Regions from separate parts of the Pseudomonas saponiphila genome, predicted to be linked through region 2. Evidence: predicted binding sites of a transcription regulator. Region 2 holds the regulator's gene; each other region holds the start of a gene.
The links. Region 2 encodes FliA, which starts transcription of late flagellar genes. Its sites were predicted from a motif close to CTAAAGTTTNNNNNNNNNNNGCCGNTAA; they were not measured.
Positions count from the first base shown of each region.

Region 1: the regulator FliA is predicted to act here: its motif matches at 2,015-2,042, upstream of flgM (flagellar biosynthesis anti-sigma factor FlgM).
Region 3: the regulator FliA is predicted to act here: its motif matches at 1,544-1,571, upstream of motA (flagellar motor stator protein MotA).

Region 1 covers NZ_FNTJ01000001.1:1,549,448-1,552,722, reverse strand. The annotation lists gene cheR (protein-glutamate O-methyltransferase CheR) at 1-115, opposite strand, end outside; gene BLV47_RS07445 (chemotaxis protein CheV) at 160-1,092, opposite strand; gene flgA (flagellar basal body P-ring formation chaperone FlgA) at 1,168-1,929, shown strand; gene flgM (flagellar biosynthesis anti-sigma factor FlgM) at 2,081-2,398, shown strand; gene BLV47_RS07430 (flagella synthesis protein FlgN) at 2,447-2,914, shown strand; gene BLV47_RS07425 (flagellar brake protein) at 3,011-3,275, shown strand, end outside.
Region 2 covers NZ_FNTJ01000002.1:2,242,769-2,246,043, forward strand. The annotation lists gene flhF (flagellar biosynthesis GTPase FlhF) at 1-286, shown strand, start outside; gene fleN (flagellar synthesis regulator FleN) at 405-1,235, shown strand; gene fliA (RNA polymerase sigma factor FliA) at 1,232-1,972, shown strand; gene BLV47_RS32220 (chemotaxis response regulator CheY) at 2,138-2,509, shown strand; gene BLV47_RS32225 (protein phosphatase CheZ) at 2,540-3,275, shown strand, end outside.
Region 3 covers NZ_FNTJ01000002.1:938,632-941,906, reverse strand. The annotation lists gene motB (flagellar motor protein MotB) at 1-620, opposite strand, end outside; gene motA (flagellar motor stator protein MotA) at 624-1,475, opposite strand; gene BLV47_RS26160 (HDOD domain-containing protein) at 1,642-3,180, shown strand; gene rhdA (thiosulfate sulfurtransferase) at 3,224-3,275, shown strand, end outside.

The DNA of each region.
Region 1 (3,275 bases), on a different contig from region 2:
TCAGTTTGTTGAGACGGCTCGAGACGAGATATTGCTTATTTTCCCCGAGCAAAATACCACAGGCTTTTTCCAGGAAGACCCGGAACTGTTCAAAATCCAAATTACCCGTAGACAATGCTGCCGCCTCTTAAATCTTATGTCCGCCAGGGGCTGATGCCCTCAGCTGTGGTCTGCTGCTTTGATCCGGTCAACTACCCGGGAAGCCAGGTCGTCAGGACGGAACTTGGCAAGGAAGTCATCGGCACCGACCTTCTTCACCATCGCCTGATTGAACACCCCTGACAACGAAGTATGCAGGATGATATGCAGCTTTTGCATGCGTGGATCATTACGTATCTCGGCCGTGAGGGTGTAGCCGTCCATTTCGGGCATCTCGATGTCGGAAATCATCATGAGGAATTCCTCTTCCGGCTTCTTGCCCTCATCCACCAGCTTGCGCAAGTAGTCCAACGCTTGTCGCCCATCGTTCAAAGCCACTACCTCGACACCCACGGTCTGCAGGCAGCGAGTGACCTGCTTGCGCGCCACCGACGAATCGTCGACGGTCAGCACCCGCAGTGAAACGGCCTTGTGCTGGGTTTCAAGATCCACCACGCCCGCCGAAATCGATTCCGAGGTCGGCGCGACTTCCGCCAATATTTTTTCCACGTCGATGATTTCGACCAACTGGTTGTCCACCCGGGTCACAGCGGTCAAGTAGTGATCGCGACCGGTTCCCTTGGGTGGCGGATGAATTTCTTCCCAGTTCATATTGACGATGCGCTCCACTGAGCGCACCAGAAACCCTTGGGTCTTGGTGTTGTACTCAGTGATGATAACGAACGGGCTGCTCTGATCCTTCAACCCACCAGAACCCGTAGCCATTGCCAGATCCAGGATCGGAATGGTCGCCCCTCGAATATTCGCGACACCGCACACCACAGGATTGGATTTGGGCATCAGAGTCAGCTTGGGGCATTGCAGCACCTCGCGAACCTTGAAAACGTTGATCCCGTAAAGCTGCTCACCGTCCAGACGGAACAGCAGCAGTTCCAGGCGATTCTGCCCAACCAATTGCGTGCGCTGGTTTACCGAATCCATTACACCAGCCATGCCCAGACTCCCCAAAGCTTTAAGATCCGACGCACGCTCATTGCTAAACGGCACGGCGCTTGCTTTTTAACTGTTATGAACGCAAAAACGACATTTTTCCGACGCCTGACATCCCCCTATCGCACATTGCTCTGCGGGCTGTCGGCCTTGTGTATCTTAAACCCTGGCGGCCCTGCCGTTGCTGATTCGGTCACCCTGCCTGATCTACTTATCGGCGTCACTCAAGGGTTTCTTGAATTCACGGTAGAAGACTACCTGGCTACCAGTCAAACGGAAGGGCGCTACGAAATTCAGGTCAACCAGCTGGATCCCCGTATGCACATGCCCGCGTGCGACAAGGAATTGACAGCGAGCCTGGAAAGCCCTGCCCAGCCACTGGGCAGGGTCACGGTCAAGGTACGCTGCGAAGGCGGCTCGCCCTGGACCGTATTCGTCCCGGCGCAGGTCAAACTGTTCCGCGAAGTGGTCACCAGCTCACGACCACTCAAACGCGCCAGCATCATTGAGCCCGAAGACGTCGTGCTGCGCGAGCGGGACATCAGCCAGAGCAATCAGGGCTACCTGACCTCGGTAGATCAGGCCATTGGCCAGAAACTTGTCCGACCAATGGTCGCCGACCAACTGATTACCCTGGGTCATCTGGAACAGGCTGAAGTGGTGCGCAAAGGCGATCACGTAGTGATCTCGGCACGCAGCGGCACCCTGAATGTACGAATGCCGGGGGAAGCACTGTCTAATGGCGGCATGAGCGAGCAGATTCGGGTCAAGAACCTGAATTCGCAACGGGTGATCAAGGCTCGCGTCACCGCACCTGGCCAGGTGGAAGTTGCCATGTAGATATCTGGCGCTCGACTCGCTCGTTCCCTAAACTGTGGCCAATCCAAGGTCGCAGATGCCTGCGTTGGCTTATCGACAATCGAGCCTAAAGTTTTTCAGGGTATGGCCGAAAACATGGCAAGCGTCCAAATACCCAGAGGTTTTCTTCATCATGGTCATCGACTTCAGCCGTTTAAACAGCTCCCCTTTACTGACAGGCAGTACGCGCACCAGCACCAGCAAGGAAACCGGCGATGCCGGCAAGTCCGTGCCGCTGGCAACTGCAGCCGAGACCAGCAAAAGCGGGGAATCGGTACACCTCAGCAATGAGGCTCAACAGTTGCAGAAAATCACCGACAAGCTGCGCGATCAGCCTGCTGTCGACAAGGCCCGAGTGGCCGAGTTGAAGCAAGCCATTGCCGATGGCAGCTACAAGGTCGACAGCAACCGTGTAGCCAGCAAACTGCTCAACTTCGAAGCCCAGCGCTAGCCTCAGGCTTGCGCCAGGCTTTTGGACGCTTAACTCCCAAGGCCAGCCATGCACGACACGAATCTACTGCAACTGATCAACGATGACCTTGCCCCAGCACAACAACTGCTGGAACTGCTCAGAGCCGAATCCGTAGCCCTGCACGGTCGTGACATGCCGTTGCTGGAGAATATTCTGGCGCAGAAGCAAGCCCTGGTCATTTTGCTGGAACAGCATGGCCGCAAACGCACAGAGATCCTCGCCAGCCTGAACCTGCCAACCAATCGTGCCGGCCTCGAACAACTGGCCAGTCACTCGAGCGTGGGCGATCAGCTGCTTGAGCAGGGCAGCCGACTGACCCAACTGCTCGCCGACTGCCAGGCCACCAATGAACTCAATGGCCGCTCGATCCAGATTCAGCAGGCCAGCACTGCCAATCAGTTGAAAATCCTCAACGGCGGCGAACCCCCAGCCCTATATGACGCCCGCGGCTCTACCTCCATGCTTGCGAAGCCACGCCCACTCAGTCAGGCTTAAACCCCAAAAATGAGCGCGTGCTACCAAGCCGTGAAACATGCTGGCAGAATGCCAGCTCCTGCGTGTAGTTGTATTTTGTCTGGAGATTGATGAACCGTGTTCAACGCCTCAAACGCGGAAGATGCTCCGCAGCCACCCAAGGTGTTCACCACTGCGTTGGAAATTTCCTCCAACCTGCGGCTGCTGCAAGAGAGCCACGACCCGCTGATCATCACTTTCCATGAGCGCAGCCAGCGTTTCCAGAGCTACCTGGTGGAAGTGGACCGCGACAGCAACATGATTGCGCTCGATGAAATGATTCCCCGCGATGGCGAGCGCTTCCTTCTGGCAGGCGAGCCGTTTCGCGTTGAAGGTTTTCATG
Region 2 (3,275 bases):
CGCCGCCTACCACAGCTACAAGCGCTGTGGTCTGGCCGGCTGCATCCTGACCAAGCTGGATGAAACAGCCAGCCTTGGCGAGGTCTTGAGCCTGGCCATCAGTCATGAATTGCCGGTCGCCTATCTGACCGATGGTCCGCGGATTCCTGACGACCTGCATCTGCCTCGCCGGCATCAGCTGGTGAGCCGTGCAGTGAGCGTGCAGATGCAAGAGGAGCCCAGCGAAGAAGCCATGGCCGACATGTTCGCTGATCTCTACCACAGTCCGGCCAAGCGGGTCGGCTGAGTTAGACATGAAAAGATTGCAGTGTATCTACATCGATGGTCTGCCATGCATTGTTCCAACGGTGAACGCGCAGCCAGTTATGTGGCCCCGTCTAAGTAAGACAAGGTAAAGAAAGAACATGGGCAGCATGCATCCCGTACAGGTGATTGCGGTGACCGGCGGCAAGGGTGGCGTCGGCAAGACTAATGTGTCAGTGAACTTGTCCCTGGCTCTGGCTGAGCTCGGCCGGCGGGTCTTGCTGCTGGATGCCGACTTGGGACTGGCCAACGTCGATGTCCTGCTGGGCCTGACACCCAAGCGCACCCTGGCGGATGTCATCGAAGGGCGCTGTGAGCTGCGTGATGTGCTGCTCCAGGGGCCTGGCGGTATCCGTATCGTCCCGGCCGCCTCCGGCACCCAGAGCATGGTGCACCTGAGTCCGGCCCAGCACGCCGGCCTGATCCAGGCCTTCAGCGACATCGGCGACAACCTCGATGTGCTGGTGATCGACACCGCTGCGGGTATTGGTGACTCGGTAGTCAGTTTCGTCCGCGCGGCCCAGGAAGTGTTGCTGGTGGTCTGCGACGAACCGACTTCGATCACCGATGCCTATGCGCTGATCAAGTTGCTCAACCGCGACTACGGCATGAACCGTTTCCGGGTCCTGGCCAACATGGCCCAAAGCCCTCAGGAAGGGCGCAACCTGTTTGCAAAATTGACCAAGGTCACGGATCGCTTTCTGGACGTGGCCTTACAATACGTCGGCGCAGTTCCCTACGACGAAAGCGTGCGCAAGGCCGTGCAAAAGCAGCGTGCGGTCTATGAAGCCTTTCCTCGTTCGAAGTGTGCATTGGCGTTCAAGGCCATCGCGCAAAAAGTCGATACCTGGCCGTTGCCGGCGAACCCTCGCGGGCATCTGGAGTTTTTTGTCGAGCGCCTGGTGCATCAAACAGCGGGACCGGTGCTATGACTGCCAGCGGCTACAACCTCTACAAGAAGTCGGCGCGTGACAGCCAATACGAATTGATCGAGCGCTACGCGCCTCTGGTCAAGCGCATTGCCTATCACCTGCTGGCGCGGTTGCCGGCCAGTGTTCAGGTGGAAGACCTGATTCAGGCCGGGATGATCGGTTTGCTCGAAGTGTCGACCAAGTACGACGCGAGCAAGGGGGCGAGTTTCGAAACCTACGCGGGTATCCGTATCCGCGGGGCGATGCTCGACGAGGTTCGCAAAGGCGACTGGGCACCGCGTTCGGTGCACCGTAATACACGCATGGTCAGTGATGCCATTCGTGCAATTGAAGCTAAAACCGGTCGTGACGCTAAAGATCATGAAGTTGCGGCCGAACTTCAATTGAGTCTCGACGATTATTACGGGATTTTGAACGACACCTTGGGCAGCCGCCTGTTCAGTTTCGACGACCTGTTGCAGGACGGCGAACATGAAGGGCTGCATGAGGATGGCGCCAGTGCTCATCTCGAGCCGTCACGGGACCTGGAGGATGAACGCTTCCAGGCCGCCTTGGCGGATGCGATTGCCAATTTGCCGGAGCGCGAGCGACTGGTGTTGGCGCTGTACTACGACGAAGAGCTGAATCTCAAGGAAATCGGTGAGGTCCTGGGGGTCAGCGAATCGCGGGTCAGCCAGTTACACAGCCAGTGCGCGGCCCGTTTGCGGGGGCGTTTGGGGGAGTGGCGAGCGCGCTGACAGGCAGTGTGGGGACACTGCGATCGGGACCGGTAAGGCAAGCGCTGCGCCGGTCTTGCGGTGTGTGCTCCATGCAGTCGTTGTGTGTTATGCCGAATTGATTGAATGGCGCGTTCAGGTGCTGGATGCGTTTAAGACTGCTTGGAGGTCGAATTGGACAAGAACATGAAAATCCTCATCGTTGATGACTTTTCAACGATGCGGCGGATCATAAAAAACCTGTTGCGTGATCTGGGTTTCACCAACACGGTCGAGGCCGACGATGGCACTACTGCCATTCCGGTACTCAACAGCGGGAGCATCGACTTTCTGGTAACGGACTGGAACATGCCAGGCATGACCGGTATCGACCTGCTGCGTCACGTGCGTGCCGATGAAAAGCTCAAGCACCTGCCGGTGTTGATGGTGACTGCGGAAGCCAAGCGCGAGCAGATCATCGAAGCTGCCCAGGCCGGCGTAAACGGCTATGTAGTCAAACCATTCACGGCTCAGGCGTTGAAAGAGAAGATCGAAAAGATCTTCGAACGCATCGGTTGATGTACGTAGCCATTCCGCCACGGGGGAGCTATGGAGCATAACGAATCTTCACTGGGCGACTTTGAGTCGACCCTGAAAAAACATGCACTGGAACTGGTCGAGAGCCTGGAAAAGGGCAAGTTCGGCGACGCTGTGCAATTGATCCATGAGCTCAATCAGACCCGTGACCGCGGCCTGTATCAGGAAGTGGGCAAGCTCACCCGCGAGCTGCATAGCGCGATCGTCAATTTCCAGATTGACCCGCACATGCCGCAAGCCGAGGAAGTTTCACAGATCACGGATGCCACTGAGCGCCTGTCCTATGTGGTCCGGCTCACGGAAGCCGCCGCCAACCGCACCATGGACCTGGTAGAGAGCAGCACCCCGCTGGTCAATGGCCTGAGCACTGAAGCCCAGGTCTTGAGCGCAGATTGGGGGCGCTTCATGCGGCGCGAGGTCGGTGCTGAAGAGTTTCGCGAACTGGCGCGCCGGGTCGACAGTTTCCTGACGCGCAGCGAGCAGGAAACCCGCACCGTTTCCGGCCACCTCAACGACATTCTGCTGGCGCAGGATTACCAGGACCTGACCGGTCAGGTGATCAAGCGTGTGACCCAGTTGGTCACGGAAGTCGAAAGCAATCTGCTCAAACTTGTCTTGATGGCCAGTCAGGTCGATCGCTTCGCCGGTATCGAACATGACCGTGAATCGATCCTCGCGGAAAAAGATCCGCAAAAACATCTCGCCAAGGGTGAAGGTCCGCAGATTCATGCCGATAAACGGGAAGACG
Region 3 (3,275 bases), 1.3 Mb from region 2:
TAAGGCGTGGCATCGGTGTGACCGCTGATGCTGATCTTGTTCGGCACCGCCTTGATGGTGTCGGCCATGGCCAGCAGGATGTCCTCGAAATACGGCTTCAGGCGCGCGCTGCCAGAGTCGAACATCGGCCGGTTCTCGGCGTCCATGATCTGGATCCGCAAGCCGTCCGGAGTGATCTCGAAAAGAATCTGGTCCTTGAACTTCTGCAACTGGGGATTCTCTTCGACCTTGTTCTGCAGCTCTTGCAGCAACAGCTCGAGACGCTCGCGCTCCACCTGCTCGGCCATGCCTTCCACTTGCTCGGCATCCACCGTGACCTTGTCCGGCTGCGGCTGGGACTTGACCTCGGGGTTGAGGGTGTTTTCCGGCGCCAGCTGCGGAGAGCCGCCCAGGTCGATGATGTACGGCGTGCCGCTTTCCGAGAAGCCGATCGGGTCCTTGAAGTAACCGGCGATGGCGATCTTCTGTTCCGGGGTCGCGGTGGACAGCAGCCACAACACCAGGAAGAACGCCATCATCGCCGTGGCGAAGTCGGCGAAGGCGATTTTCCAGGCGCCCCCGTGATGCCCGCCAGCAAAGCGCTTGACGCGCTTGATGATAATCGGCTGATTATTTTCCATGACTTAGCGACCGCGAACCGCTTGTTCCAGCTCGGCGAAGCTAGGACGATGGGCCGGATACAGGACCTTGCGCCCGAATTCCACCGCCAGCGAAGGCGGAACGCCGGAAGCGGAAGCTACCAGGGACGCCTTGATGGCTTCGTAGACATTGAGTTCTTCCTTGGCGTCGTGGGACAGCGAAGTCGCCAGAGGGCCGAAGAAACCATAGGCCGCCAGAATACCGAAGAAGGTACCCACCAGCGCCGCACCTACGTGCAGGCCGATAGACTTCTGGTCGCCATCGCCCAGGGACGCCATGGTCACCACGATACCCAGTACCGCCGCGACGATACCGAAGCCCGGCATGGCATCGGCGATCCCGGTCACCGCGTGGGATGGATGCTCGAGGTCTTCCTTGAGACTGAACAGCTCCATGTCGAACAAGCCCTCAAGCTCGTGGGGCGCCATGTTGCCGGAGGACATGATGCGCAGGTAGTCACAGATGAACGCCGTCATGCGTTCATCCTTCAGCACTGCCGGATACTTGGCGAAGATCGGACTGGCCGCGGCATCTTCGATATCACCCTCGATCGCCATCATGCCTTCGCGACGACTCTTGTTGAGGATCTCGTAGATCAGTCCCAGCACTTCCAGATAGAAAGTGTGAGTAAAACGCGAGCTGAACATGCCCAGGGATTTTTTCACGACGTGCATCGTCATGTAGCCCGGGTTGGCCTGCAGGAATGCACCGAAGGCGGCGCCACCGATGATCATGACCTCGAAGGGCTGGATCAGAGCAGCGATTTTGCCGTGAGAGAGCACGTATCCGCCGAGCACGCTCGCGAATACGACGATGATGCCGATAATTTTAGCCATAGGTAGGAGAGTACTTATTGAGTCGGGTTCAAGGTCATATTCGGAAGTTCTTAAAACTCTTCTTCTACTTATCGGCAAAACTGCGCCAGACTATAGCCAGTTAAGGCGAAAAGCCAGTTTGGCCCGCTCTGGGCGTGTTCAAAGCAGACGATGATTGCGCCCAACCATGTCTAATGAAACCAGCGTCCCACATTCCCCGCCCACCTCTCTCGACGCCTGGGTAAAGCTGCTCAATGGCGTGCGTCTACCGGTGCCGCAAGCCAACCATGATCGCGTGTGCAAAGCCATCGCCAACAACCGCAGTTCACTGCGGGATATCGCCGACCTGATGCAGAACAGTCCGGCGCTGGCCTTGAGCGTGATCCGCGAAGCCAACCGGCATTCCCATGGCAGCATGAGCGAAGCGGCGGAAAACCTGGAGGTCGCGGTCAACCGCCTGGGGCTCAAGCGCACCGAAGAACTGCTGGAACAACTGCCGACCCTGCCCGAGGAAAAGATCCCCAAGGAGCTGCGGCAACTGCAACTGATCAGCCAGCACGCCACTCAGCAAGCCAACGGCTTTTTTGCCGGGCGCCTGGCGCGGCTGTGGCAGGACATTCACTGGGGTAGCCTGCTGTTCCTGTCGCCGCTGTGGGCCATGGCGCTGGTCTATCCCAAGCTCATGGAAGAGTGGGAGCTGCGGGTCATCTATAAGCATGAATCGGCACGCAAGGTGGAGATGCAGCTGTTCGGCGTGCGCCTGATGGAACTGTGCCAGGCGCTGGTGCAGGTCTGGCACTTGCCGATCTGGGTGCAGCAGGGTTACCGCCTGCTGACCCGGGAGCGACGTCAACTGGCCAAGGCCATGCTGATCGCCCGTGACAACGAACATCCCCTGCGCCAGCAGCAACGCCTGGACGCCGATCCGGACCTGCAGCGCTGGCTGAACCAGCCGGCCAACTGCGTATTGCTGGCCAACGGCCTGGCCCTGGCGGCACAACACTCCTGGAACAACCCCCACGGTCGACGCTGGCAGAACCTCACCGGGCTCTACCTGCAGATGCCGATCGCCCAGGTCCAGCAACAGCTGCACCAGCAGGCCGCGACCAGCGCCCGCCATGACAGCCAGCCCGACCTCTGGCATCCGGCCCAGGCACTGCTTTGGCCATGGGACGCGCGCCGCCTGCATAGCGGTGAACAGCCGGCGCCGGCACCCACCGCCGAAGAACTGGCCAAGTGGCGCAAGGCCTGCAGCGAGCTGCTGCTCGAACAAAGCCCCTTTACCAATGCCGTGCATCTCACCAGCTTTGCCAGAGACGCGCTGGTGGCATGCGGCATGCGTCGGGTACTGCTGCTGATGGTCGACCGCAGCCTGAGTCATCTGCGAGTACAACAGTTATATGGCTTGCCCAAGGAGGCTGTGGGGCTGACTCTGCAGACCAAACAGAGTTCGCTGCTGCAGCGCTTGCTGGAAAAATCCGCCCAGGTGCGCCTGACACCGGCCAACAATGCACAGTACTCCTCCCACCTGCCGGGACAATTGCGCCAGTTGTTCCGTGGCGACCACCTGCTGCTGCGTTCGCTGTCCTGCAATGGTCGGGTACTGATGCTGGTGATCGCCGACCAGGGCGGCGTGCCGTTCTCGGAAATCAGTGTCCAGGCATTCGGCAAGACCGCGCAGTGCATCGAAAAAGCCTTGCACAGCTTTACCAACCGCAGCCAATGACGCTTGCGCTACAATCCCACCCTTTGTGCCCTGGGGACCTCACATGTCTGACTTCTCTGGCTTGCCGCTGGTCATCGAGCCGAGCGACTTGCTCG